One region of the Candidatus Planktophila dulcis genome, then DNA from elsewhere that is predicted to be linked to it. Evidence: riboswitches for the same ligand, from Rfam matches in the RefSeq annotation. Region 1 holds a riboswitch; the other holds the start of a gene.
The links. Region 1 has a riboswitch for S-adenosylmethionine ahead of A1sIIA65_RS01125 (bifunctional o-acetylhomoserine/o-acetylserine sulfhydrylase). Riboswitches for the same ligand answer to the same signal wherever they lie in the genome.
Positions count from the first base shown of each region.

Region 2: it holds a riboswitch for S-adenosylmethionine, as region 1 does, so the genes downstream of both, metX (homoserine O-acetyltransferase MetX) here and A1sIIA65_RS01125 (bifunctional o-acetylhomoserine/o-acetylserine sulfhydrylase) in region 1, are expected to answer to the same signal.

Region 1 covers NZ_CP016777.1:217,604-232,636, forward strand. Annotated here, with positions in the region: gene rdgB (RdgB/HAM1 family non-canonical purine NTP pyrophosphatase) at 1-106, shown strand, start outside; gene A1sIIA65_RS01090 (hypothetical protein) at 178-1,032, shown strand; gene A1sIIA65_RS01095 (acyltransferase family protein) at 1,080-2,825, opposite strand; gene A1sIIA65_RS01100 (hypothetical protein) at 2,831-3,676, opposite strand; gene trhA (PAQR family membrane homeostasis protein TrhA) at 3,741-4,388, opposite strand; gene A1sIIA65_RS01110 (MFS transporter) at 4,398-5,609, opposite strand; gene A1sIIA65_RS01115 (bacteriorhodopsin-like) at 5,836-6,597, shown strand; gene A1sIIA65_RS01120 (hypothetical protein) at 6,661-6,912, shown strand; gene A1sIIA65_RS01125 (bifunctional o-acetylhomoserine/o-acetylserine sulfhydrylase) at 6,909-8,222, opposite strand; SAM riboswitch class IV at 8,281-8,385, opposite strand; gene A1sIIA65_RS01130 (helix-hairpin-helix domain-containing protein) at 8,459-8,791, opposite strand; tRNA gene A1sIIA65_RS01135 (tRNA-Leu) at 8,815-8,896, opposite strand; gene A1sIIA65_RS01140 (sugar ABC transporter permease) at 8,957-10,180, opposite strand; gene A1sIIA65_RS01145 (ATP-binding cassette domain-containing protein) at 10,180-10,929, opposite strand; gene A1sIIA65_RS01150 (sugar ABC transporter substrate-binding protein) at 11,043-12,119, opposite strand; gene argS (arginine--tRNA ligase) at 12,311-13,957, shown strand; gene lysA (diaminopimelate decarboxylase) at 13,960-15,033, shown strand, end outside.
Region 2 covers NZ_CP016777.1:465,455-480,487, forward strand. Annotated here, with positions in the region: gene ribH (6,7-dimethyl-8-ribityllumazine synthase) at 1-199, shown strand, start outside; gene A1sIIA65_RS02415 (DUF1349 domain-containing protein) at 209-784, shown strand; gene A1sIIA65_RS02420 (aldo/keto reductase) at 822-1,799, opposite strand; gene A1sIIA65_RS02425 (ATP-dependent DNA helicase) at 1,838-3,829, shown strand; gene A1sIIA65_RS02430 (NUDIX hydrolase) at 3,812-4,279, opposite strand; gene A1sIIA65_RS02435 (hypothetical protein) at 4,350-5,096, shown strand; gene A1sIIA65_RS02440 (DUF4192 domain-containing protein) at 5,119-6,111, shown strand; SAM riboswitch class IV at 6,122-6,237, shown strand; gene metX (homoserine O-acetyltransferase MetX) at 6,248-7,345, shown strand; gene A1sIIA65_RS02450 (RNA polymerase sigma factor) at 7,388-9,349, shown strand; gene A1sIIA65_RS02455 (CDGSH iron-sulfur domain-containing protein) at 9,366-9,551, shown strand; gene A1sIIA65_RS02460 (DUF7455 domain-containing protein) at 9,553-9,762, opposite strand; gene A1sIIA65_RS02465 (DNA gyrase/topoisomerase IV subunit B) at 9,990-12,077, shown strand; gene A1sIIA65_RS02470 (ABC-F family ATP-binding cassette domain-containing protein) at 12,081-13,679, opposite strand; gene A1sIIA65_RS02475 (O-methyltransferase) at 13,736-14,494, shown strand; gene A1sIIA65_RS02480 (DNA gyrase/topoisomerase IV subunit A) at 14,495-15,033, opposite strand, start outside.

The DNA of each region.
Region 1 (15,033 bases):
CAGCGCGCAAATGAGCGCGGAAGACAAGGATGCGATTAGCCATCGAGGGAAATCACTCCGTGCAATAGCTCCTCATGTGATCACTTTGCTCAAAACCCTAGGTTAAACTTTCACCTATATTCCATCGTTCGACCCGCACAAGCATTTCAGGCGTCACTCAACTCAAGGAGATATACCGTGGCAGTAAAGAAGAAGACAGCAGCTAAGAAAGCTGCACCTAAGAAGGCCGCTAAGAAGTCAACCGCGAAGAAGTCTCCTGCGAAGAAGACGATCGCTAAGAAGTCTGTAGCTAAGAAGAAGACAACCAAGAAGGTTGTGAAGAAAACTGCAGCGAAGAAGACCACTGCAAAGAAGGTTGTAGCGAAGAAGAAGACGACGAAGAAGGCGGCACCTAAGAAGGCTGTTAAGAAGTCACCTGCTAAGAAGTCTGCATCTTCTACGTTTGTTGTCCCACCAGTTCCAGCAACTGGTTCTGCGCGCGTAAATGTCTCGACAACGCCTGCGGCTTCAAAGCCAGCGGCTAAGTCAGCGCCATCTGCTGCGCCACGTCAAGGATCATCAAGCAAGACACTTCTTGCAGTTCTTGTCGGTGTAGTACTTCTCGGTGCAATTGTTATCTCTAACTCAAGTAAAGATAACGATGATTCAACACCTGCTGCAGAACCAACGATGTCAGAATCAGCAGAACCAACAGCGACTGAGGAAGCAGCAGCCGAAACTCCAGCTGCTACAGATGCTGCAACAACAGGCGAAGCACCAACTCGCTTTATCGGAAATTGGAAAGATAGCTCAAAGGCCGTCATGGTCATTACATGGAAGGCACCAGCCGGAGATGTAACAGGTTACAAAGTAGAGACTCGCTCAAACCAAGGCGCATGGAGCGTTGTATCTGAAGTTTCAGGAACAACATATGCGGCTGAGTTTGCAAAGAAGTCTGAAGATGGCTCAACATCATTCCGAGTTAGCGCAGTTTATGCTGATGGATCACTCGGTGTTGCGAAGGCCTTCGGATTCGCTGGCCAGTTCGAATAAATAGTTAAGAAGAAAACCCCGTCCATAAAGTGGGCGGGGTTTTTCTTTTAATCTAGATGCTTAAGTATTTCTGCGACGTAGACATCAACCCCAGTGGGAACTAAGTGCACACCATCTGGTGCGAAGTATTCAGGGCGACCTTCTGAAATCGCGTTCCAGTCAACAATGATGACGTTAGCGTATTTGGAAGCAACCTCAGCAATTAGGGAGTTATTTCCTTCACGCCATGGGCGCGGAACTGCTGTGTTAACAACGATTATTCGAGGTTGATCCTTTACCGCTTCAAAGATTGCCACAGTCTGCTCGCGGGTTAGAGCATTGTTATTTCCTAAGTTAAAGATAACTGGAACATTGGCTGCTTCCATTTTATCCTGCAACATGACTGAAAGCAGCTCAGGTGCTTGTCTTCCAATGCGTGCATTCATGATTGAGATTGGATGAGATTCTCCCAATTTCGAACGAATTCCAAGGATGACTGAGTCTCCCGTTACCCATAAGCCATCTTTCACAACCTCAGTGTTGGCAGTGGGTGTTGCTGTGAGTGAATCTTCAAGCCTCTGTCTTTGATCGTTAGCAATTCCAATGGCGCGTACGCTCACAACGGATGCTAGAAGTAGAACAATCACGGTAATGATGGAGAATGTGCGAGTCTGCTGAGAACGTTCTTTCTTAGTCCGATATTTCAATCCCTTCCACCAATATTGAATGACCCCACGTCGTATCGGAAGCTCCACATAGCGCAAGGAGATATCGCTCAGAGCTAAGACGATAAGAATGCGCAGAGAATAAAGAGCCCACTCTTTACCTGCGAGATCAACACTCGGACGAGTAACTTGAAAGATAACCCAATGCCACAAATAGATGGCATATGAACGTTCACCAATCCAGAGAAACACTGGGTTTTGGAGAACAGGTGCAAAGCGCGAAGCAGGATGAACTACTGACATGATGATTGCAGCTCCACACAGTCCAGCAAGCGGAAATGCAATTTTGTAGAGGGTTGGTTGATTCTCATCAATCAGTAGAAATGCTGCAAGGATTCCAATAAAGCCAAGGAAACCAACACCATCAATAAAGTCTTGTGCTTTCCTTGAAACTGTTTTAGTGAAGTTCTGTGGAATCCAACTCACAGCTAGCGCTGCACCTAAGAAGAGTCCGATGCTATGTGTGTCTGTTCCGAAGTAGACGTGGCTAACCTTTGAGGCATTTGATGCATCGAGTGAGAAAGATACAAGAAGCAGAGTTATTCCTGAGGCTGCTGCAATGGCAAGAGATGCAAGAGGGATATGTTTCTTACCGAATTGCTTAAGAATAAAGTAGAGAATCAAAGGCCATACAAGATAGAACTGAGCTTCAACTGCCAGAGACCAGGTGTGCTGAAGAAGAGGTGGCCGCCCGATACTTTCAAAGTAATCCTGATGACGAGCTACAAGCCACCAATTCATCGTGCCGGTTAATGAAAAGGGAGTATCAATCAGCAGACGTTTAATTGCATCTGGAGCCCAAATCCCGATTGCGATTGTTGTGGAGACCAACATGAAGACAAGCGCCGGCAAGAGGCGACGCGCACGAGCGATATAGAACCCTCGCAGATCTAGGCCACCGCTCTGTTCAATTGAATCAAGAAGTAGGCGAGTGATGACATAACCGGAGATCACAAAGAAGAGATCAACGCCGAGAAAGCCACCTGGAATCCATGTAAAGCCAAGGTGATAGAACATGACTGCGATTACAGCGACAGCACGCAGCCCATCGATTGCAGGGATGTATTGGATACCGCGACTGGCAGCCATGGAAGTTACTTACGCTTTGCTGGTTTTTTCTTAGGAGCTATTTTCTTAGCTGGAGCCTTTGATGTCTTTTTAGGTGCAGCGATTGCAGCACGTGTGCGCTTGCTTTCAACGCGAATTGGCGCAGACTTCTTGACAGTTCCATCTTCATTGAGTGAATTATCAACAACTTGCTGCATCTTTGTCAGGCGGGCAAATGCTGAATCAAGTTTTTCGCGGGAAGCTGCAATTGCTGATTCAGCAGCTGAGAGCGCGGTTGCCTGTGAACGGTAGAGGCGCTCTGATTCAGCGATGATGTCTGAAAGCCAGGTGCGGTATTCGACTACATTGTCAGCAGCTTCTGAGATCACGCGCTCTGCTTCGCGGCGAGCAGCTGTTGTCAGAGCCGCAGCATCGCGACGCTTTGCATCTACTGCCGAATCTGCTTCAGCAATTTTTGCATTAGCAACAGCAGTTGCTTCTCGTCCGGCATCACGCACAATCTCTGAGGCTTCAGCTTCAGCAGTTGAAATGTATTTACGTCCACGAGATTCTGCGCCAGCCAAAATGCTGCGCGCCTTATTTTCAGCACCTTCAAGGGTGTCTTTTGCAGTTCGATTTGTTTCATTGATCACACGATCGGCAGCAGCGGTTGCCTTCGCTTCACGTGCTTGTGCTGACTTAATCATCGCCATTGCAGTTTCAGTGGCGAGAATTTCAAATTCTTCTCGGCTTAGTCCGGTGATATCACGACGAGATTTGAGATCAGCAAGCTGTGATTCCAGTTCACGGATGCGATCGACAGGATTGGCAACAGGTGCGCGATCTGCTTCCTCGCGAAAACCTACCCAGTTGCGGAAGTTCTTCTCTGCCATCGTCAATCTCTCAATCAATTACTCGGGGGGATGCACTATGAGAGCCCAAGATTAGGGCATCAAGCTACTTTCGGTAAATGGCGAATGAGACTGCTAAATACTGAGAAATCCAGGCCGCAAGCACGAAGATGTGAAAGAGCTCGTGGAATCCGAAGTACTTTGCATTGCGCCCTGGCCGCTTGAGCGCATAGAAGATAGCGCCGATTGAGTAGAGAAGTCCGCCGATGATGATTGGCAGTATCACCCATAGACCACCCTCTTTATAGAGCTGAGGTGTGTAGATGATTGCCACCCAACCAAGAAGAAGGTAGTTGGCAACATAGAGAAAACGGGGAGCGTTTACCCAGAAGACACGAAGGGCAACACCGAGAAGTGCTCCCGTCCAAACAATTGCAAGCAGGACATTGCGATCTCGATCATCGAGAAGCGCAACAGCAAATGGTGTGTATGAACCTGCAATCAGTAAATTAATATTTGCATGATCCCAACGTCTCCAGATCTTCTTCTTGCGAGGAATCCAAGGAACACGGTGATAAATGGCAGAGACGCTAAAGAGCATAATTGCGGTGATGGAATAGAGAGCAACTGCCCACTTCAATGATTCACCACTCAAGATGAAGAGAACAAGCGATGCGATGATGACAAGGGGAGTCGCAGCTAAATGGAACCAACCTCGCAATTTGGGAGGGCTCTGGATTGGCTCTGTACTCACTTGATTAGCCTAATCGTTTCGAAGGTTTCGAACAGAGGGCACAAGTAGTGATGCCACTGCTGCGATGAGGGTGGTTATACCCGTCACAATAAGAATCGTATTGACTCCAAAATGCATCGCTAATGGGCCAGCGATAACTATTCCAAGAGGTGCGATGCCGAATGAACCCAAAGTGTCATAAGAACTCACCCGTGAATATGACTCTTCAGGAACATGGCTTTGGAGCGAGGTATTCCAAGTGACCATAAAGACTTCAAGGCTTATCCCTGATATGACAGCTGAAATCACTGAGAAGAACATCGGCACATCAAAGGCCAGCGCAAAGTCCCACACAGCAGAGAGTGAAATGAGAATCATGGCCAGAAAGAGTGGCCGGCCAATCTTTACCTTGAGCACCCATATTCCACCGATGAGCATTCCAACAGAGAGCCCTGCCAAGTTATAAGACCACTGCTTAGGTCCAGAAATAGGATCACTAAAGTTCAATGGACCTAGAACTGAAAGCATTGATTCAAAAGCCATATTGATGAGTGCGAATGCAACAACCATCGCAATAACCCAGCTGCGAGAAATGAACTCTTTCCAGCCAACCGCTAAATCATGAATGATGCCTGGGCTCTTATCTTTGATTTTTCCGATAATCGGCAAGTACCAGACAATAACTCCAGCGATAAAGAAGCTGATGGCATCTACTAAAAGTCCCCATCCTGCGCCCACTGTTGAGACGAGAATTCCACCACCGAGAGTTCCAACGATGTATCCGAAGTTGGTAAGCAATCCAATGACTGCATTTCCCTCTTGCAATTTTTCTTTAGGCAAAATCTCTGGAAGAACACCTGACATAGCTGGCCACCAAATGGCATTGAGAATTCCAAAGAGCGCACCCATAAGAGCTAACAACCATGTGCTTGAAAAACCTGCGATGAGGGAGATTGCACTTACTGCAGCAAGGAAACTTCCGATCATGTCACTTCCACCAACAAGTCGATTACGTTGGAATCGATCTGCAAGGACTCCTCCAAAGAGCATGAAGGCAAGCAGTGGCACAAAGCGAGCTGCCATCACGATGGAGAGATCTTTACCTGTCGACCCAGGAAGGCTTAAGACGCCATAGGCCAGGGCAATCGGTGAGACTCCATTGCCCACATTGGAGATAAAGCGCGAGATCGCAAGGCCGGTAAAGCCGTGATGGGCCTTCAGGTCCTTGAGTTGGGTGAGCATCCGGTAAGGCTACATCTCTGGGTGAAAAGTCCGATTTTGCCTCTGGCCCACGCTCAATCTGGGAAAAATAGTCACAGAATTTTCACATTTTTAACTGCAATTTGCTTGCAGATAGTCCACAATTTCATTTGTCGGTACTCACTGAGGCTCCTCGAGGTCCTCATGGATTGCAGACCGTATGGACCGAATGGTCTGTAGTGAAACAGCACTCATGGAGGCTTACTACATGTCAGTAACACTCGACAGCAACCAATGGAACCTCGTTTATAACGTATTTTCATTCGGTTTGATTTCAATGCTCGCATGCACTGTCTATACCTTGGTATCACAGTCCCGCGTGCTTCCTAAGTACCGCAATGCTCTAGTTATGTCATCAATGGTTACATTCATTGCTGGCTACCACTACTTCCGAATCTTCAACTCATTCGACGAAGCATCAGAAGGTATGGTCGTAAACGTTTCAGGCGAGCAAGGCGCATTCAACGAGGCATACCGCTATGTTGACTGGCTTCTTACTGTTCCACTTCTACTCGTAGAAGTTATTGCAGTACTTGCACTTGCTAAAGAAGTTTCAAAGTCACTTATCATGCGTCTCGTTCCAGCATCAGCTGCAATGATCGCTCTTGGTTACCCAGGTGAAATTACATCTGACAAGAACACAGCAATCCTTTACGGTGTTCTTTCAACAATCCCATTCCTTTACATCCTCTACGTACTATTCGTAGAGCTTGGAAAGTCATTGGAGCGCCAGCCAGCTGGTGTAGCAGAGACAATCGGACGCTTGCGTCTTCTTCTCATTGCTACATGGGGCGTATACCCAATCTCATACATCCTTGGAATGAACGGCGATCCAACAGCGTCATCATTCGTAGGTGTACAGGTCGGTTACACAATCGCAGACGTACTTGCTAAGTGTGTATTCGGTCTAACAATCTTGAAGATCGCTCGCATGAAGTCACACGCTGAAGGCATGGCAGCAGATCACTAATTAACTTAATTAATTAGGGAAGGGCGTCGGGAAACCGGCGCCCTTCTGCTTTATCCTCATCTTATGAATATGCAGCGAATCAATAACTTTCGTATGGGCGGCTACCTACTTCTTGCAGTAGGTCTGATCAATTTGAGATATCAGACAGGTAAGAGCGATGTACTCAATCACAGCCTTATTCTTATAATCCCTGGAGTAATTCTGCTCGGTTTAACATTCATCAGCGCTGGAAAGAAATGGCTAAATACAAAAGCCGCCACAGCAATGGTGATTGCATGTGGCGGCCTTCTGTTGATCTATAGCTTTATTAATTAACCTCGAGCTGCTGTAAATCCATCTTCAAGGTCAGCCTTGATATCTTGGATGTTTTCTAATCCAAGACTCAAACGAACGAGACCAGGTGTAACACCAGCTTCAAGTTGCTCAGCTGGTGATAGCTGTGAGTGTGTTGTTGTTGCTGGGTGAATTACCAGTGATCGAACATCACCAATATTTGCAACGTGGCTAAAGAGTTTGAGTGATTCAACAAACTTCTTTCCAGCTTCAACCCCACCCTTGAGTTCAAAGGAGAGAACAGCGCCTGGTCCCTTAGGTGCGTACTTGGCAGCAAGTGCGTTCCATGGGGATGACTTAAGTGCTGCGTAGTTGACCTTTTCAACATCTGGATGTGCCTCTAACCATGTTGCAACTGCCTTGGCATTTTCAATATGGCGATCCATGCGAAGTGAGAGAGTCTCAAGACCTTGTGCAAGTAACCATGCGTTAAATGGTGAAACCGCGGCTCCGATATCACGGAGAAGTTGCAAACGAATCTTGAAGATGTAAGAAAGGTTTGCACCGAAGGCTGAACCAACGCCGAGAGCCTGTGAGAAGACAAGACCGTGATAGCTAGGGTCTGGCTTGTTAAATCCTGGGAAGCGATCTTGGTGCTGGGCGTAGTCGAACTTTCCAGCATCGATGATTGCACCAACAACAGCATTGCCATGGCCAGAGAGGAACTTAGTCGCTGAGTGAACAACAACATCTGCACCGAAATCAATTGGCTTGATTAGGTATGGTGTTGCAACAGTATTGTCCACAATAAGTGGAACGCCGACTGAGTGAGCAACATCTGCGATTGCCTTAATATCCAAAATTTCATTCTTTGGATTTGCAATAGTCTCACCAAAGAATGCCTTGGTATTTGGCTTTACAGCTTTCTTCCATGATTCTGGGTTATTAGGATCATCAACGAAAGTTACTTCAATGCCAAACTTAGGTAGCGTGTAGTGGAACAAGTTATATGTGCCGCCATAGAGGCTTGGGCTTGAAACAATATGATCGCCAGCTTCAGCAACATTCATGACTGCAAATGTTGTTGCAGCAGAGCCTGATGCAAGAAGGAGTGCGGCAACGCCACCTTCAAGGGCAGCAAGACGTTGCTCAACTGCATCCTGAGTTGGGTTCATAATGCGCGTGTAGATATTGCCTAGTTCGGCAAGACCAAAGAGATTTGCCGCGTGAGTTGTATCGCGGAATTGATAAGCAGTTGTTTGATACAACGGAAGTGCGCGTGCACCTGTTGTTGGATCTGCAGTCTGCCCTGCATGAATTTGCAGAGTCTCGAAGGACCAATTGCTAGACATGTATTTCTCCATCGCAGTAGGTGTCAGTTATCAGCAAGAGCGATGTATTCAGCTTTGAAATTCGCACTTGCCAGCTAACTGACCTGTTCGTCACCCGGAGCACCCCACCGCGGTGGAGGGTTGCCGTCTACTGAGCCGGGGCTAATACGTAGAACTCGTGAACGTGGGAGATATTAACTGGAAGAAATTAAAATGAAAAATCGCCTATCAATCTTCTTTGCAAGTTACTTGCAAGATCACTTTCTAAAGGAGAGATCGGCCTTTTTCATTGCTGTTGTGAGGATTCGAATGGCGTTTGGGCCCATGCCATGTAAATCCTTGATGGCATCTAGAGATACCTTGCGTAAGTCACTGAGCTTGTAATAGCCCTCATCAATGAGTGCTCTGCGTGCAGGAGCAGCAAGGCCTAGTTCGCGCCATGGCCCATCGACGCTGGCATATGCATCTAGATCTACTTCGCCCCGAGTTACTTCACATTGAGATGCCACTCGGGCAGCTTTACGAGCGGCTGCAGCGCGCATGGCTTCGCCACGTAACTTCTTTATCTTTGCTGGAGATTGCTTTGCCATGGGGCAATTAAATCAACAGTTGATGGTGCGGGAGGCGGGACTTGAACCCGCACGCCGGAGCACAAGTTCCTAAGACTTGCGTGTCTGCCATTTCACCACTCCCGCTGGAGTTGCATGCGAAAGGTTACGCGCCTTTGGCTGATGCAACAAATCCGTGCCTATTGTTTAGTTTGTTAGCGCTCCACGACGAGAAATCGCATCAACGCCAGCTGAGACCAAGAGAACAGCACCGGTTACTAGGTATTGAATTCCTGCACCATATCCAAGAAGTCCCATACCGTTATCAATGACAGCCACAACAAGCCCTCCGAGGATTGCATCGCGCATGCGGCCCTTACCGCCAAAGAGTGAAACTCCACCGATGACAGCAGCGCCCACTGCATAGAGAAGTGTTGAAGATCCACCGGTAGATGGCGAAATCGAGTTCATGCGAGATGCAAAGAGCATTCCAGCAACTGCAGCAAGTGCTGAGCAGAGTACGAATGCAATCGTGCGAACGCGCTTTACATTGATACCTGCGCGACGCGCCGCTTCGGCATTTCCACCGACTGCATAGATGTGGCGACCAAAAGCTGTCCTAGATAGCAAGAATGTGCCAGCAATAAGGATGACAAGAATTAGTGGTGCAACGATAGGAACACCTTTAGTGCTATTGGTTGCAGAGAGTCCACGCTCTTGATTGAGTTGATAGACAGCACCACCTGTGATGATCAACAGGGCAATTGTTTTCATCGCCCAAAGTTGTGTCAGTTCCACGACAAGACCTGCCTTGCGGCGAGAGTTGATGCGACTGAGTCCACCCAAGACATAAGCAGCAGATGAAACTGCCCAGAGGATCCACCCTTGCATCGGTGTCATGTTGCTATTTTCAACAGCCAAAATAGTTTTATCTGCAATAGGAATGGTTCCACCTTCACCTGCGAGCAAGAGAAGGACGCCTTGGAATGCCAAGAATGCTGCGAGTGTGACAACGAATGAAGGAATACCTAGCCTGGATACGAGCGTTCCGATAAGAACTCCGAGAAGTGCACCGACAGCAATACTTGCTCCGAGTGCTGTGTACCAGCTCCAACCTTCATTAGTGACAAGAAGAACGAGAACAGCGCCGCACACACCTGATGCGTAACCAGCCGAAAGATCGATTTCACCGAGAAGGAGAACGAAGACAAGACCCATGGCAATAACCATTACTGGGGCTGCTTGGGTGAGTAGGTTTGCAAAGTTGCGGTTGGTGAGGAAGAACTCAGACATCGCACCAAATACTGCAATGAGTGAGATCAATCCAAGGACTGCAGGTAGAGAACCGATATCTCCTGATTTAACGCGCGATAGGTAGTTAGAGGTTGCTCCCTTGAGGGTTTCCTTCTCTAAAGTTGCCTGAGTACTCATTACTTTGTGACTCCTTCAGATTTACCAGTCGTAATCAGTTCGATGACCTGGTTAGTGGTGACATCTGATTTCTTAACCTGTGCCGCCATATTTCCAAGGTAAAGGGCTGCGATGTTATCTGCGACTTGGAAGATATCAATGAGGTTGTGGCTAATCAGAACAACTGCAAGGCCCTTATCTGCAAGGCGGCGAACAAGATTGAGAACTTGTTCTGTTTGAGCAACACCGAGTGCTGCCGTTGGCTCATCTAGGACAACAACCTTTGAATTCCAGAGAACTGCTCGAGCGATTGCAACTGTCTGTCGCTGACCACCAGAGAGTGATGAAACTGTCTGGCGAATCGACTTCACTGTTCGCACATTGAGACCATCGAGAGTCTTTCGAGCAAGTGACTCCATCGAAGTTTCGTTAAGGGTGATGCCCTTCTTCTCTTCTCTGCCAAGGAACATATTGTGAACAATGTCGAGGTTGTCGCAGAGAGCAAGATCTTGATACACGATTTCAATACCGAGCGCAGTAGCAGCTCTAGGTCCATCGATGGTGACGTTCTTTCCTTCAAAGAGGAACTCGCCACTTTCTGGCGTGTAGATACCAGCAATACATTTAATGAGAGTTGATTTACCTGCACCGTTATCGCCAACAAGTGCTGTGACCTGTCCTGGGTAGACATTGAAGTTAACATCTTTTAAAACATGGACTGGACCAAAGGATTTATTGATTCCCTTGAGCGATAGCAACGGTGTGCTCATGAGCGCCTCTCGATATACGGGTGAAAGATACTTTCTTATCCTACTAATGCGAATCCGGCCCGAGGAAATCCTCGGACCGGATTCTTAAGCATTAGCTTAGGTAATCTAATGAATTAGATACCGTTTGCCTTACAAACTGCTTCTGTTGCAATCTTACAAACAGCTGCACGTGTCTGGAAGCCATCAGCGATGACAACCTTGACGTTAGCCTTTGTGATTCCAACTGGAACAAGAAGAACTGATGGAACATCACGCTTTCCATCGTTTGTCTTGCCCTTAGCTGTTGTGACCTTTGTGCCCTTTACCAATGCAACTGCAAGTGTTGCTGTTGCGTTAGCTTGTGCCTTGATGCCCTTGTAAACAGTGTTTGAAAGGTCACCAGTAAGGATTGCTGCAAGTCCGTCTGCTGTTGCATCCTGACCTGATACGCATACCTTGCCGTTAAGACCGTTCTTCTTAAGAACTGCAACTGCTGCAAGTCCAAGACCTTCGTTAGCTGATACAACTGCATCAAGCTTTCCGCCTGCCTTTGTGAGCTGCTGTTCGAAGATAACTCCACCCTTAGCGTTGTCCCAGTCTGGAACAGCCTGATCGTCAACGAGCTTGTAAGCACCTGACTTGATCATTGGGCGAAGAACAGAGTCGTAACCCTGCTTGAAGAGTGTTGCGTTGTTATCTGTTGGTGAACCGTTCAAGTAAACGATTGAAGCTGACTTCTTGCCAGCCTTATCGAGACATGACTTGATGCCTTGTCCTTGAAGCTTTCCAACTGCAACGTTATCGAATGAAACGTAATATGAAGCTGATCCTGCAAGTGTTAGACGATCGTAATCGATTGTCTTAACGCCAGACTTTGCAGCCTTAGCTTGGATTGCAGCTGTTGATGGTGAATCAAGTCCAGCCATGATCAAGACCTTGACGCCCTTAGCGAGCATCTGATCTGCGATTGTTGCGAACTTCGCCTTATCGCCATTTGCATTCTGAATGTCAGCTGTTACGCCAGCCTTCTTAAATGCAGCAGCAAGGAAGACGCGGTCAGCAGTTTCCCAGCGAGCTGATGAAGCAGCATCAGGAAGGATTACGCCAACCTGTGCGCCAGCAGCTGAAGCTGATGATGCTGAAACGAAGCCTGTGAGTGCAAGAGCAGCTGATGCAATGACCGCTGCTACTGCGTTACGACGCTTTGTCATGTATGTAGTGACCTTTCGAAAAGTCGAAAACCCAGAAAGAAGATTTTTCATTCCTGTTTATGGTCTGCGACGGGTGAGGTAAAGGTATAAGCCAGCTGAGTGCAAAAGATACGGATATGGGCTAACGATTTGGTAACGCTTATCAGCTATATGGGCGACCTCACCTAAGCGTGAACGGGTAACCTTGCTCCATGCCCAGCCTTGCAGACCAGCTCTCAGCCGACATTCAGGTTGCTGTTGCGGCTGCATTTTCACAGGGGCTCATAGAGGGCTCGGCACCTGAGAGCATCACTCTTGAGCGACCTAAAAATCGAGACCATGGCGATTACGCCACCTCCATCGCACTGCAACTAGCGAAGGCTGCCGGCAAGAATCCGCGCGAGATCGCGACCATCCTGCAGGGTGCAATCGCTTCCATCGCAGGAGTCGCCAAAGTAGATATCGCAGGACCTGGTTTTATCAACATCACTTTGGACCGCGCCAGCCAAGCTGAACTTGTTCGCACCATTCTTACTAATAAATATGAATACGGTCGTGGCCTTGCGCTCGCCGGCGTAAAGATCAACCTCGAATTTATTAGCGCCAACCCAACTGGGCCTTTGCACTTGGGGCACACACGTTGGGCAGCAGTCGGTGATTCACTCGGTCGCGTCTTAAGCGCTGCAGGCGCACAGGTAACGCGCGAGTTCTATATCAATGACCGTGGTCGCCAGATGGATTTATTTGGCCAATCTGTTCAAGCATCAGCTCAAGGAAAACCAATCCCTGAAGATGGGTACCAAGGAGATTACATTACGGATTTGGCAAAGGAAGTACTGGCTGAAAATCCTGCAATTTCGACAAGTGAAGAGTTCCGTGAAGCGGCATATAAAGTCCAGCTCTCACAACAGCAAAAAGTTCTTGAAACTTTCCATACAAAATTCGATATCTGGTTCTCAGAGCGCTCGCTCCATGAGTCAGGTGCTGTTGAACATGCCGTTGAGAAATTACGCAAGCAGGGACATGTCTTTGAATTAGATGGCGCAGTCTGGCTTCGCACAACAGATTTTGGTGATGACAAAGATCGTGTGATTCTTAAAGAAGATGGCGATCTCACATACTTCGCTTCAGATACTGCTTATTACATCAATAAGCGCGAACGAGGATTTGATATCTGCATCTACATGCTCGGTGCAGATCACCATGGCTATATCCATCGCTTGAAAGCAACGGCTGCGTGCGCAGGAGATGATGCCAATTACAACGTTGAGATCATGATTGGCCAGCTTGTGAAGATTATGGAAGGTGGGCAAGAGCTCAAACTTTCAAAGCGCGCCGGAACCATCATCACTCTGGAAGAGCTGGTTGAAAAGGTGGGCGTTGATGCTGCTCGTTACACCCTTATTCGCTATCCCGTGGACACACCGATGGTGATGGATATTGATGTGTTGCGCCGCAATACAAATGAGAATCCTGTGTATTACGTGCAATACGCGCACGCCCGCATCGCTGGAGTCTTGCGCAATACCGCTGAGCTTGGAATCAAATCTGATCTTGCAGCATTTGATCCATCACAACTTTCTCACGATCGCGAAAATGAATTACTGGGTGCCCTTGCTGAATACCCACGCGTTGTTGCAAGTGCTGCAGAATTTCGCGAGCCGCACCGCGTTGCTCGCTATCTTGAAGAACTTGCTGGGGTCTATCACGGCTTCTATGCAGATTGCCGAGTTCTTCCTTTAGGTGATGAAACAATTGCACCTATTCACTCAGCACGCGCAGCACTATCTGCGGCAACGATGCAAGTGATTGCAAACGGCCTCGACCTATTAGGTGTCTCTGCGCCGGAGAGGATGTAAGCATGTCGATGAATATGTGGTCAAAGAATGCATCCCTTGCTGGCGGAACCTTGAGCCTTGCTGGAATCCCTGCTGCTCAATTAGCAAAAGATTTTGGAACTCCAAGCTTCTTCCTTGATGAAGATGCATACCGTTCACGTGCCCTTGCTTGGCACAATGGATTGCACTCTGAATTTGGTCCGAATGCAGGCACTATTTATTACGCCGCAAAGTCCTTTATCTGTACTGCTGTTGCACAATGGATTGCTGATATCGGAATCGGTATCGATGTCTGCACAGGGGGAGAACTCGCTGTTGCGCTGAACGGTGGAATTGATCCAAAGAAGATTGAAGTGCATGGCAACAATAAATCTGTAGCTGAAATTGATCGCGCAGTCTCTGTTGGAGTTAAGACCATCGTGATGGACTCACTCTTTGAAATCGAACGCGTTGCAGCGGCTGCAAAAAAGCATGGAGTGCGCCAAGCGGTGATGCTTCGTCTGACCCCTGGCATTGAAGCCCACACTCACGAGAAGATTTCCACTGCACATGAAGATGTGAAGTTTGGCTTCTCTATTGCATCAGGGGCAGCATGGGCTGCTGTTGAATCTGTTGCAACACATCCTGAACTTGAACTCCTTGGGGTGCATTGCCATATTGGTTCACAGATCTTTGGTTCTGAAGCGCATGAGATTGCCACAGATCGCCTTATTGGATTTATGGCCAAGTATCGCGATGCCTATAAGAGTGAATTGCCGGAGCTAGACCTTGGTGGTGGATTTGGTATTGCCTATATCGATGGTGATGTCACTGTTGAACCTAGTGATGTTTTGCCGCAGATACATGCAGCGGTGAAGAAGGCATGTGCTCAGCACAACCTTGCAATCCCATTGGTATCACTGGAGCCAGGGCGCAATATTGTGGGACCTACGATGTTTACTCTGTATGAAGTGGGAACTGTCAAAGACGTTGTTGTAGATGGTGGAAAGATTCGTAAGTACGTCTCTGTCGATGGCGGCATGAGCGATAACGCACGTACTGCTCTTTATGATGCGCAATACACAGCAGTGATTGCACAGCGCAATTCAACTGCACCT
Region 2 (15,033 bases), 250 kb from region 1:
CCCGCACTTTGATTATGTCTGCCAAGGTGTCACACAAGGTGTGGTGGATGTGCAGCTCAAATGGTCAAAGCCTGTTGGTTATGGCGTCTTGATGTGTGACAACCTTGAGCAAGCAATTGCTCGTTCAGGTCGTGCTGGTAGTAAAGAAGATAAGGGCTATGACAGTGCAATTGCTGCCCTTTCCTTGATGGGTCTCTAGGATCTACTGATGAAGACGATTGCATGGAGTGAGGGCACCTGGACTCGTGAACCAGTTTCAGTAAATGAGCAAGGTGCAACACTGGCCGTGGAAGCAGCAGCCGAAAGTGATTGGTGGCGCACAACCGCCTATGGATTTATCCATGATGATGGCCATGCGCTCCTTAAAGATTTCCCTAATGAATCAGCAGTCGAAGTTTCTTTCATTCTGAATTACACCCAGCAATTTGATCAAGCCGGAATCTTTATCACGAGTGATTCCAAGAATTGGATTAAGGCAGGAGTTGAATACTGTGATGGTTTTCCTCAAGTGGGAGCAGTTGTCACACAGATAAATTCAGATTGGTCTGTGGCCCCTGTTCCTGAATGGATGAATAAGGAAGTCACTATTCGAGTCAGTCGTTCAGGGGATGCGGTGACTATGCGCGCAGGAATTAACGGTGATCTGCGCCTAGTTCGTGTGGCACCACTGGACCCATCTCTGTCATGGAGTGCCGGTCCTATGTTCTGTGCACCAACGCGTGCAGGACTCGTTGTTACCTTTACGAAGTGGGCGCAAGGCGAAGCGGATTCAGAGCTTCATTAACAAGATAGAGCCCTGTCAGTTGGCCTCTAACTTTTGCTTAAGTGCGAAACGGAGGCTGGGGAATAAGTTCCTCATGCAATGGCGGATTAGCTGGCAGTGAAGCGTTGAGATGAGCCATCTCATCTGCAGTGAGTTTCACATTCAGACCTGTAAAGGAATCCAGAATTGATTCTTTGCGAGTTGCACCAGGGATTGGAATTGCAACGGGAGATCCTGCAAGATGCCATGCAATGGCGATCGCAAAGCGAGAGACTTTATGTGTGGCTGCAACTTCTTCAAAAGCACTGAAGTGAGCATTTTCTAAGCTCTGTGAGTTATCGATTCCACCCAGTGGAGACCACGGTAAGAATGCGATGCCATGCTCTTCACAAATCTCGAGAACATCAGCCCAGGCGCGAGATCGAGGCGACCATTCGTTTTGGACTGATACAAGACCACCTTGCGCTGGTGTTCCACCGATTTTGATTGCGCGACGTAGTTGTTCTGCGTTGTAGTTACTGACTCCAACATTTTGCACAATCCCATGTGCTTTAAGTTTCATGACATTCTCAAATTGCTCTTCAAAAGGCATGAAGTGATTGAGGCGATGGTGTTGCCAAAGTTTGATTGTGTTCATCTGCATTTTGGCAGCTGATGCTTCTACGGCTCTGTAGAGGTAGTGCTCAGATGCATCACGTCCTGATATCCCAAACCAATTGCCTTCCTCTGGCGCGCGAGTGATTCCACCTTTGGTTGCAATGACAACTTCATCCTTCTGCGCTGAAGTTGCGCTCCACGTGCGAACTGCCTCTGCGACAAGAATCTCGTTATGACCTACTGAGTTCCATGTTGGTGCGTAAATATCTGATGTATCAAGTAAGCGCACGCCAGCATCGAGGGCAGCTTGGATTACTCCGATTGCCGTATCGCGCTCCTTAAGAATCCAATCTTTACTTGGCGGCATTCCAGACATTGGCATACATCCCAAGCCAATAGCAGGGACTTTATAGGGGCCAATAACGCGTGTTGATGTCATGCGGTCAGTATCGTCATTGAACCGTTAAAGTGCCACTCGTGAGTGATCTATCGGCGCAGGTGCGAAGTGCACTCGATGCTGCTGTCACCGCAATTGGTGGTTCTGCTCGTGAAGGTCAGATTGAGATGGCTGAAGCAGTTGCCAATGCACTCACAGACCGCCATCACCTGATGGTTCAAGCAGGAACAGGAACTGGAAAATCTCTTGCCTATTTAGTTCCAGCACTGGTGCATGGGCGCAAAGTATTGGTGGCAACTGCAACCCTTGCTCTGCAGCGTCAATTAGTGGAGAGAGATTTACCGGCTGTTGTTCCAGCGCTAGAAAAAGCTCTGGGTCGCGAGATCACCTTTGCCATCTATAAGGGCGTTGGTAACTATGTCTGTCTGCAGAAGATGAATGCAGATGACACAGATCCTGATGGCGAGCTTTTACTTGAATCTTCCTATTTGGAAAAAGATGCAAAGAGGCTGATTGCATGGGCGAAGACTCCTGGAGTCTCAGGAGATCGCGATGATGCACCGGAAGTCGACCGGCGCGTGTGGGCTGCTAACTCTTTATCGGGGCGTGAATGTGTGGGGGCAGATGCCTGCGCATGGGGTGCACAATGTTTTGCAGCAAAAGCTAAGGCAAAGGCGCAAGATGCTGATGTTGTTGTCACTAACCACACCTTGCTTGCTATCGAAATTGTTGATTCCCATCCCATCTTGCCTGAGCGCGATGCGGTGATTTTGGATGAGGCACAAGAATTTATGGATCGCACGACGCAAGCTGTGACAGAGGAGCTGACATCAGGTCGCGTGCAGCGCGCTGCTGCGATGGCTCGTAAATATATGCCGGGCAAACCATCGGATGCCTTTACCAATGCAGCAGATAGTTTTCATGATGCGATGGAAGATTATGGCCAGAGCGTCAAAGGTGACTTTGCAGCACAAGGAAGGCTAGAGGATATTCCAAGTTCTCTTGAGGCACCGATTCGTAAGGTGAAAGAGGCGGCAACCGCCCTTGTGCAGTTGATTAACGCCGATGATGAAATTATCGATCCTGATGAGAATGCAGAGCGGGCGCGTGTTAAGGGCGCCGTGCAAGAGATTGCAACCACTGCAGGCAAGTTGCTGAAGATGGGTAATGAACATGTGCTCTGGTATGAACCAACATTTTCAACGCTGCATTTAGCACCGCTTTCTGTCTCACATATCTTGCGCAGTAATTTGTTGACGCAGAATCCTGTGATTGCAACGTCGGCAACGCTGACTGTGGGAAATAACTTCGATGCGATGGCTCGCAGTATTGGTTTTGTTGTGGGATCAGATACTGATTCTGAAGTAGCACCTGGTGATATCGATCCTGCCAATGTGCAGATGTTGGATGTGGGATCTCCCTTTGATTTTGCCAATCAAGGTGTTCTCTATATGCCAAAGCACCTACCCGAACCAGGACGCGATGGTCCAAGTCAAGAAGTACTCGATGAACTCGGTGAACTCATTGATGCAGCAGGAGGGCGCACATTGGCTCTCTTTAGTTCATGGCGTGGTGTTGAGGCAGCAGATGCCCATCTGCGCAAAGTATTAGTGGATTTACCGATTGCGATCATCACCCAAAAGCGTGGAGATGCTGTTGGCCCATTGGTGGAGCGCTTTGCAAAGGATGAGACATCAATTCTCTTGGGCACGATGTCTCTCTGGCAGGGTGTGGATGTGCCAGGTAACTCTTGTATTTTGGTTGCTATCGATCGCATTCCCTTCCCACGTCCTGACGAACCGGTGATGTCTGCACGTTCTTCCTTAGCTGATGCATCAGGTGGCAGTGGATTTATGCAGGTCTCTGTTCCACGAGCAGCGCTGCTCTTGGCGCAGGGGACAGGGCGATTAATTCGAAGCATTGATGACAGAGGCGTTGTTGCAATTCTTGATTCACGTATTGTGACTAAGAGATATGGAAGTGTCTTGCTTAACTCAATGCCGCCGCTATGGCGCACAAGTGATGCAGCGATTGTGCGCGATTCACTTAAACGCTTACGCGATAGCCTCTAATTCATCAATGATGGTGCGCACCTGCGGCCATGTCTTTGCAAAGCTTGGATGAAGCGGCAGGCGAGTGACATCATCGAATTTCACCCAGCGCACTTCATGTGATTCATCGTTGAGTTCATGGCCTTCAAGGTTTTCATTTGCTAGAGCGATAACAGTTGAGTAACTCCAGCCATTGTGATCATCGGTGAAGGTGTGAACGGCTTGCAGATCTGCAGGATTAATCCCTGTCTCCTCAACGGCTTCTCTCATTGCTCCATCAATAATCGATTCGTGTGAGTCGCGCGCTCCTCCTGGAATGCCCCATGTATCGCCATTGTGAACCCAGGGTGCACGATGCTGTAAGAAGATGGCGCCATCTCGAATAATCAGTAAGCCTGCTGCGCCATGTTTGCCCCAATGTTTGGAGCCGCATGCGCACTCAATCCATCCATCACCATCTCGCGCAGCCATACTCCTAGAGTATCCACAGTTGCCATTTTTTGAACTCTGAAGTGGTGCGTGCGCATCTACCCTGCCGCGCATGAAGACGCTAATTACACTCTCACTGCTCCTGACATCACTCTCACTGCCAGCCCATGCCACAGATTGCATTGAAAGGGCTTGTATTGATGTCTATACCCAAGATGGAAAGATCGTTATTGAGGGACGCAAAGGAAGTGGTCCTGTTGAAAAGAAAGCTGTGGCGCCAGCTCCTGCCAAGACACGTAAAGCGATTGTGCGAAAGCCTGTTGCACCAAAGCCAAAGGTGACAGGAACTGCAAAGCCAAAGGTAGTGACATCGACCAAAAAACCTGTGGTGCGAAAGAAGCCCACACCACAGCCCACAGCAAGTGCAACATCATTAAGCGATAAGTTGGTTGAGATGCTGCCAACGGCAGGTATTTCTTACTCACCATCTTTTCAACCATTAATCAAAGTTCCTGTCTTCTTCTGGTGCGATATTCCAGATGTTGTCACGAAGAAGATTGAAATTGTTGGTGAGATTGTTGAGGTCTCACTCAAGCCCAGCTTCATCTGGCATTACGGCGATGGCGTCATCTTTGCAACGCGTAAAGCAGGAGCTCCGTATCCAGATGGGGAAATTCGACATTCCTATTCAACCCCTGGCCACTATCTCGTGCAGCTCATAACCAGCTGGGATGGTGACTTCACCGTGCAGGGCGTGAAGTTACGCATTCCTGGTGAGATTAAAACCGTCTCCATCGTTCCGATCACCGTTGTTGCAGCACCGTCTCGTTTTACACCACCTGTTCTCTTTACACGTTAACCCACTTCCCTGAAAGGCTTATATGACAACTCTTACCTCCCCACATGATCTCCTTGCAGCAATTCCATTTCTCATCGGGTATCACCCACAGAACTCTTTAGTCCTTGTTGCACTCAAAGATGAGGCGGTGGGGATGGCGATGCGCGTTGATATGCCGAGTGATTTGCAGGCAAGTGGTTATGACCTTCTTGCATCGCACTTTCTGCGCGATGAAGCAGATGGCGCATTTGTTGTGGCATATGTGGGGGCCGGCGCAGTAGATCCTGAGAATGTTCTAATCAATACATCTGCAGCGCTTGTGCGTGCTGGTATTGATATTAAAGAGTCTTTGATTGTGCGTGATAATCGTTTTCGCTCGATGCTCTGCTCGGATCTCACATGTTGCCCGCCGGAAGGAAGCGTTGTTCCAGATTTAGATTCATCACGTATCGCTGCAGAACATGTCATTGCAGGACATCCCATGCCATTTGAAAGTGTTGATGGTTTGGTGCAATCCATTGCTGCTGTGCCATCTTCTTTTGAAAGTGCGTGGCAAGATGAAGTGCATGCCTTCTGGGTCAGTAGCGATAGTGAAGAGATACAAGAGCTGCAGCGCGATGGAGCAACAGCCATCATTGATTTAGCAGGTGAATATCGCGAGGGGCGTGGTGCAGAAGATAGAGAGCTTGCAGCTCGTGTTATTGGGCGCCTGAGTGATATCCAGGTGCGCGATTTTGCATTGGGATCACATGCAGATGAGAGCACTGATTACTACTGGGTGATGTGGCGAGATCTACTGCGTATTGCACCTCGTGGATTTGTAGCCCCTGTTGCCTGTCTCTTTGCAGCGATGGCATATGAACGGGGCGAGGGAGCACTGGCCCATAAGGGGTTAGACCGTGCGCTGGGCGATGATGATCAATACTCATTGGCCCATCTCTTGCGCCGAGTCTTTACCGCGGGCTGGCCACCACAGTCATTTTCTGCGATGCGAGCGCAGCTTCACCCCAAAGTTGTGGCGGCAATCTTCGGGTAATATATGTAGTGGTCACGAGTTCTCATCGATAGCCCCGGCTGATGAGACGGCAACCCTCCACCGCGGTGGGGTGCTCCGGGTGACGACCAGGTAGCTACACATCATGTGTTGCTGCAAGTGCGTGAAGGATTTATCTATGAGTAGAACTCCCAACTTCGATGTCACCGGTGCGTGGCTTGAGGGCGATGAGCCAGGTGATCGTAAATTTGTAAAGATTGGTTTCCTGCTTCTTGAAAATGGCGAGACTCTTCCTGATATCACTATCGCCTATCAAACATGGGGAACGCTGAATGCGGATAAATCCAATGCGATTTTAGTTAACCATGCGATGACAGGATGGTCTGATGTCACAAGTTGGTGGCCTCAGATGGTTGGACCTGGCCTTGCATTTGATACCGATAAATACTTCATTGTGTGTCCTAACGTTATTGGCGGCTGTCAGGGATCAACGGGGCCATCGAGCATCGCACCTGATGGAAAGCGTTATGGCTCGCGCTTTCCTATCATCACTATTCGCGACATGGTCAATGCGGAAGTGGCCTTTAGTGATGCGCTCGGAATCGAGAAGTATTTATTGGCAGTAGGACCATCACTCGGTGGAATGAGATCACTGGAATGGGCTGTCCAACTTCCAGATCGCGTGGGAGCTATCTGCACCATTGGTTCCTCAGCTGTTGCCACAGGCGATCAAATTGGAACTGCAGCTATTCAAATCAGGGCCATTAAATCTGATCCACACTTTAACGATGGTGATTACTACGAACAGAGCCGCGGGCCCATCGAAGGCATGGGTATTGCCCGTCGCATTGCTCATCTGACCTATCGCACTGAATCTGAGATGGATGTGCGCTTTGGTCGCCAGCTCCAAGGTGATGAGACTGGCCGATATGCCGTTGAGTCATACCTAGATCACCAGGCCACAAAGCTTGCCAAGCGATTTGATGCCAATACCTATATCGCCCTGACAGATGCCATGAACTCTCATGACATCGGACGCGACCGTGGAGGAGTGGCTGCAGCGCTTGAGGCCATCACAGTGCCGGTCGTTGTGGTCTCTATCGATACCGATCGCCTCTTCCCACCTCGACTTCAGGTTGAGATATCTGAGCTAGTTCCGACTGCAAGCGCCCCCATAGTCATCAGTTCTGACTTTGGACACGATGGATTCTTGGTTGAGGCTGAGGCGATGGGCGATGCGATTCGGCACGCCTTGGATGTTGCAGGTACAATATAGGTATTACTTCGAGCAGTTCGAAGAAAAACCAAAAGGACAATTGTGGCTGTATTTAGTGCGCTCAAAAACAAGGCAAAGAGCAAGAAAGCTGCGGCAAAGCCAGCAGCAAAGAAATCTGTTGCGAAGAACTCAGCTACAAAGAAATCTGCTCCTGCAAAGAAGGCCGTTGCTAAGAAGTCTCCTGCTAAAAAGGCCGCACCTGTGAAGAAGGTTGCCGCAAAGCCTGTTAAGCCTGCCAAGGTTGAGCTCAAGAAAGATCTCTCTCCTAAGGAAGTACAGCAACTCGTTGATCTCAAGAACGCTGTTGCCCGTCAGAAAGAGATTGTTGAAACACTTGCAGCAAGCGGTATCGATAATTATCGCAAGGCAGTGAAGAAAGAATTTATGGCGCTCGCACTGGAAGCGCGTCAGCTCGATGAAGTAATCCCAGATGCCACAGAGAAGGCCCGCAAGGCAGGACTGGGCGCACCAAGTCGCATCCTGTCTAAGGCTCAGCTTGCACTGATCGCACCTAAGGAAGATCCCAAGGCGGCAGATGTTAAGGGCGGCAAAGCTGCCATAGTTCTTGATGAAGATGGCAATGAGATTGTTGTTGAAGAAGTTGAACTTGAAGATGTTGAAACACTGATTGCTGAAGCATCTGAAATCATTGATGCTGAATCAGATGGTAAAGATCAGCCACGCGTTGTCACTCTCTCTGATGAGACTAAGAATGAAGCTGGCTCCTTTACGCTGCAGGAAACTGATGCAGAAGATGAAGAAGAAGATAAGAATGAGCGCGAGAAGCATAAGAAGGACCTCAAGAATGTGAACCTCGTTCTTGAAGCTATCAATGGCCGTATTCAAGGCGTTGACGTTGCTCCTAAGCACAATATTGATCAGGCAGATGCTAAGGCGCTGACTTTTAAGCAGATCCAACAGCAATTTGCGATGAGCACCTTCAATGAGAAGTCAGCGAAGTTGATTGCAGAAGCCGTTAATCAGGGATATTTGAAGAACCTTGAAGATTTGCAGTATTACTTCAATGAGCAAGCTCGATTTATTCAGATTGAAATCAAGCGCCTTCCACCAGAGCAGACAGTTCTTACAGCAGGTGCAACAGCTGACCCTGTGAAGGATTACCTCAAGCAGATTGGCCGCGTTGCACTACTGAACGCAGAGCTTGAAGTGGAACTTGCAACACGTGTTGAGGCAGGTCTCTTTGCTGATGAAGCACTGAAGAATACAAAGAAGATTGATAAGAAACTCAAGCGCGAGCTTGAGTGGATTGTTGAAGATGGAAAGCGCGCAAAGAATCACTTGCTGGAGGCAAACCTTCGTCTGGTTGTATCCCTTGCTAAGCGCTACACAGGTCGCGGAATGCTCTTCCTTGACTTGATCCAGGAAGGAAACCTCGGTCTTATCCGCGCAGTTGAGAAGTTCGACTACACAAAGGGCTACAAGTTCTCTACCTATGCCACATGGTGGATTCGCCAGGCAATTACCCGTGCGATGGCAGACCAGGCTCGCACCATCCGTATTCCTGTTCACATGGTTGAAGTCATCAATAAGTTGGCACGTGTGCAGCGCCAGATGCTTCAAGATCTAGGACGCGAACCAACACCTGAAGAGCTCGCTAAAGAGCTCGATATGACACCTGAAAAGGTTGTTGAAGTGCAGAAGTATGGTCGCGAACCAATCTCACTTCACACACCACTAGGTGAAGAAGGCGACTCTGAATTCGGTGATTTGATTGAAGACTCTGAAGCTGTAAAGCCTGAGGAATCAGTGACATTTACTATCTTGCAGGAGCAGTTGATGCAGGTTCTCGGTGGGCTTACCAACCGTGAAGCAGATGTCATCAAGGCTCGTTATGGACTTACCGATGGTCAGCCAAAGACTTTGGATGAGATCGGCAAAGTCCACGGTGTGACACGTGAGCGTATTCGTCAGATTGAATCAAAGACGATGTCAAAGCTGCGCCACCCATCACGTTCGCAATCACTACGCGATTACCTCGATTAAAAAGTAGGTTTAATCCGTGGCTGATGCGAAGGTCTTTATCAACCCTAAGAGCGGATCTATCCGCATCACAGGAACCGTTGATATGGTCGATGCCGAAGGCAATCTGATTGAAACGATGGAGAACCCAAAGTTTTGTGGTTGTGGTCAATCAAAAGAAAAACCCTTATGCGATGGTTCGCATAAGGGCATTCTTAAAGATTAAGTTACTTAACTTCTACCAGCTTCTCTGACTCGTCCTGGATCTTTGCTGCAACGGTCTTAAGCTTTTCTGCATATTCCTTGCCGTGATGGGCACAGAACATTAATTCGCCACCTGTTACCAGAGTTGCACGCACGTAAGCTTGTGCACCACAACGATCGCATCGATCGAGGGCATTTAGAGGTGTGGATTCGAGGATTACTTGCTCGGTCATCGCGCTCTCCATATCGCTTAGGTGGGAAGTTCTTGTATATCTATGGAACATCATGCCAGTTCTCTTTATTCCCCGCTCGGCAAAATGATTCCAATATTGTAAATTTTTATCTATCCGAGCGTATAAATATCGATAATTAGGGGATATCTCACCCCGGCCAATCAATATATGAGACCTTCGGCGCGCTTACCTAGATGCGAACCATTGGCTAGATAACCTTTGCCACCGTGGCAGATGAATTGAACTTCGATGCAGCGGTGGATTCTAAAGATAGCTACACCGCTAAAGACTTGGCTGTCCTTGAAGGTCTCGATGCCGTTCGTAAGCGCCCAGGAATGTATATCGGTTCTACCGATTCTCGCGGCTTACAGCATTGCTTGTGGGAAATTATCGATAACTCTGTGGATGAGGCGCTAGCCGGTCATTGCAAGAAGATTGAAATCAATCTTGAATCAGATGGATCTGTTGAAGTACACGATGACGGTCGCGGAATTCCTGTTGATAAGGAACCAAAGACTGGTCTAACTGGCGTTGAAGTTGTCATGACAAAGCTACATGCCGGTGGAAAATTCGGCGGCGGTTCATATGCGGCATCTGGCGGCCTTCACGGTGTGGGCGCATCAGTTGTGAATGCACTCGCAGAACGTCTTGATGTGGAAGTTGACCGTAATGGCAAGATTTACTGGATGTCATTTAAGCGCGGAGTTGCAGGCGTATTCGATGGCGATGGACCGAAAGCTGAATTCACACCGCAATCAGGACTTCGCACCATTGGAAAGATTTCTGCCAAAGTAACGGGGACACGTACTAAGTGGTGGTCAGATCGTCAGATCTTCCTTAAAGAGGCTGAGCTCGATCTTGAGGATATCTACGCACGAGCACGTCAAACATCATTTTTAGTTCCAGGGCTAGCAATTACTGTCAACGATAACCGCAAGAAGGAGAAGAGCACACAAGTCTTCTTCCATAAGGGTGGAATCTCTGAATACTGCGACTTCTTACAACCTGATGCACCCGTCGGTGAAGTTATTCGCATCTACGGATCAGGACATTATCAAGAGACAGTTCCTGTCCTTGATGACAAGGGCCATATGGTCTCAACCGATGTTGAGCGCGATATGGAGGTTGATATTGCACTCAAGTGGGGCGTGGGCTTTGACACCACGCTTCGCTCATTTGTGAACATCATTGCAACTCCTAAGGGCGGCTCTCACGTGCTTGGCTTTGAGCGGGCAATCACGAAGGCCTTTAATGAGGCGATGCGTAGTGCAGGAATTTTGAAGAAGAACGAAGCCGATGTCATCAAAGATGACGTCATGGAAGGTCTCACAGCCGTTGTCACAGTGCGTATGTCTGAACCACAGTTTGAAGGACAGACAAAGGAAGTACTCGGTACAGCAGCTGCTACCAAGATTGTTTCAACGGTAGTGGCCGATAAGTTGAAGGAGTTCTTCTCCACTACGCGCCGCATTGATAAAGCAAATGGCAAGTTGATCATGGAAAAGATTGCAAATGCCTCACGCACGCGTATTAGCGCACGCGCTCATAAAGATATTCAGCGCCGTAAGAATGCTCTGGAATCTTCATCTCTTCCCACAAAGCTCTCTGATTGTCGCTCTGAAGATGTCACTCGCACTGAGCTCTTTATCGTTGAGGGCGACTCTGCCCTTGGCACAACCAAGGCTGCACGTAACTCAGAATTCCAAGCAATCTTGCCTATTCGCGGCAAGATTCTTAATGTGCAAAAGGCATCTCTATCTCAGATGCTTGATGATAAAGAGTGCGGATCGATCATTCAGGTTATTGGCGCTGGCTCTGGTAAATCATTTGAACTCGATGAAGCGCGCTATGGCCGCATTATCTTGATGTCAGATGCGGACGTTGATGGCGCACATATTCGCTGTCTACTTTTGACTTTGATGTATCGCTATATGCGCCCGATGCTCGATGCTGGTCGCGTCTTTGCAGCTATTCCTCCTCTTCACCGCATTGAAACAATGGGTGTGGGTGGCAAGAAGGGTGAATACCTTTACACATACTCAGATGATGAGATGAAGAAGGTCACCGCAGATTTGAAGAAGAACGGCAAGCGTTGGAAGGAACCTATTCAGCGCTATAAGGGCCTTGGTGAGATGGATGCAGATCAGCTCCGTGAGACCACAATGGATCCTGATGCTCGCACGCTACGTCGGATCACTGTTCCAGATGGTGAAGCTGCAGAGCGTATGTTTGAACTCTTGATGGGCTCAGATGTTGCCCCACGTAAAGAATTCATTGCAACTGCTGAGATCGATCGCGAGCAGATTGACGCTTAAGCTTTAATCGATTGAAACTAAGTCGAAGTACTCATCTTTCCAAATATCTTCATCGCCATCAGGTAGCAAGATCACACGCTCAGGCTTAAGTGCCTGCACAGCTCCTTCATCGTGAGAGACCATGATGACAGCGCCTTGATACTCACCGAGGGCTCCAAGGATTTCTTCACGTGATGCTGGATCTAAGTTATTTGTTGGCTCATCAAGGAGCAGAACATTGGCTGCTGATACAACCAAGGTTGCCAGTGCTAAACGAGTTCTCTCTCCACCAGATAAGACCTTCACCTGCTTATGAACATCATCGCCGACAAAGAGGAATGAACCTAAGACATTTCGAGCTTCTGGTTCACGAAGATCATCTTTAGAAGACATCATATTTTCAAGAATGGTGCGCTCGAAGTCGAGCATTTCATGTTCCTGGGCGTAGTAACCAAGTTTGAGACCATGGCCATGTTCAACTTTTCCTGTGTCAGATTCAAGTTGATTGGCAAGGATCTTAAGAAGTGTTGTCTTTCCCGCACCGTTAAGTCCCAAGATAACAACGCGAGAACCCTTATCAATCACGCATGAAACGTCGGTAAAGATTTCAAGAGAACCATAGTTCTTTGAGAGCTCTTCACCTGAAAGGGGAGTCTTGCCACAAGGAGCAGGGGTTGGAAAACGAAGTTTTGCCACTTTGTCACTAACACGGACATCTTCAAGAGATGAGCGAAGTTTTTCAGCACGACGTAACATGCCTTGAGCAGCTGTTGCCTTTGAAGCCTTTGCGCGCATTCGCTCGCCCTGCTTTTGCAAGATTTCAGCTTTCTTCTCAGCGTTGGCGCGCTCTTTCTTGCGGCGATGCTCATCTTGTTCGCGCTGCAAGAGGTATTGCTTCCAGCCCATGTTATAGACATCGATGACATTTCGGTTTCCATCGATGTAGAAGACTTTATTGACAACTGTTTCAATCAGGTTCACATCGTGGGAGATGATGACAAGTCCACCTGAATAGTTGATCAGGTAGTTGCGTAGCCAAATAATGGAGTCGGCATCAAGGTGGTTTGTTGGCTCATCGAGAAGAAGAGTTTCTGCCCCTGAGAAGAGGATGCGAGCGAGTTCAATACGACGGCGCTGACCACCTGAGAGTGTGTCGAGCTGGTTATGAAAGACAGCTTCTGTGACGCCAAGAGAAGTTGCAATTGCCTCTGCCTCAGATGTTGCTGCATATCCACCGGCAGCTGAGAACTCTGCATCAACGCGTGTGTATCGCTCAAGTGCTTTTTCAAGTTCGGCGCCTTCTGTCGTTGCCATCTCTTGTTCTACTTGTGTCATGCGCGCTGCAATTTGATCGAGGTCGCGAGCAGACAGGATGCGATCGAGTGCGGTTCCTTGATCTTCACCTGTGCGCGGATCCTGGGGGAGATAGCCAATCTTTCCTGTGCGCTGAACGCCGCCACCTGCAGGAAGATTTTCACCGGCAAGGACCTTGGCAAGAGTTGATTTGCCAGCGCCATTGCGGCCAACGAATCCAATACGGTCGCCATGATTGATGCGCACATTCACGCCTGATACTAAAAGGCGCGCTCCAGCACGGAGTTCAAGAGCGGTAGTGGCAATCATTTGGCGTATCTTCCCACAGTATTCCGATTACCTTGTAATCACTCTAGAATCGCCAAATGCTCAGCGTCATCTTGCTACTGATTGCTCTCACATTACTTGCCCTCTCCATCTATCAGCTGCGCATCATCAAGCGCATCAATGAGAAACTCATCAAATTAGTCTCACCTGAAAGAGATATACGTCGCATCGCAAAGGCGCAGAGCGATGCATCATGGGAGCACTACAGACAGAGTGAGTATTACGCCCAACTCATCAAGCTTTTAGATCTCAAAGCACCTATCCCTTCAACTCGTAGTTGGGCGGCATCTCCTGATGTGTTGCTGACTCTCTTAGATTTGGCCAAGAGTTCTAAGCCTTCTCGCATCCTTGATTTGGGATCTGGAATGTCGACTCTGGTCCTTGCTGTGAGCGCACCTGGTGCAAAGATCTTTAGCGTTGATAATTCAGCCGAATATGCAGGTAAAACTGAGAATCTTCTTACATCTCACGCCATCACCAACGTTGATATCCGCATTGCACCTCTTACACCACACTCATCTGGTGTGGATTGGTATGACCTATCAAAGTTAGGCGATATTTCATCTATTGATCTTCTCTTTGTCGATGGCCCACCGGGATCTAAGAATCCCAAGGCTCGTCATCCAGCCATTGCTGAGTGCGTTGCAAAGCTAAGCCCACGCGCCATTGTTGTGATCGATGATGCCGGCCGTGATGGTGAGAAAGATATGGCGCACGAGTTTGCAAAGGCGCTACCGAACCACACACTGGAATTTCTCTCCCATGAAAAGGGAACAGCAGTACTACTGCCTAAGTAACTACTCTTTGCCGATACGAGTACGGCGAGGAACTGCAAATGATTTTGATACCGCAGTGAGCTCATCAGAGACCTGCTTGCGGATCGCATCTTCATTCTTCAGAAGAGTTGCAAGGGCTGCAATGATTGCCTTGAGCTCTTTTGACTCTGTTTCAAGTTCAAGCTTGCTCATCTTTGTCAGACGGCGAAGTGGCATATCCAGGATGTAGGTGGCCTGCTCATCATTAAGTTTGAAATCCTTAATAAGCTTCTCTTTTGCAGCTGCTGCATCATCGCTACCGCGAATGATCTTGATGACCTTATCGATATCGATAATCGCTTTAAGTAGGCCATCAACGAGTGAGAGGCGATCTTCTGCCTTTGCCTTACGAAATTCTGAGCGGCGACGCACAACTTCGATGCGGTGATCGATAAAGACCTGCAAGAGTTCCTTAAGGCCTAGCGTCTGTGGCTTGCCCTTGACGAGTGCGACTGCGTTGATTGCAAAGGCATCTTCCATAGGTGTGAGTTTGAAGAGTTTTTCTAGGACATCTTCAGGTT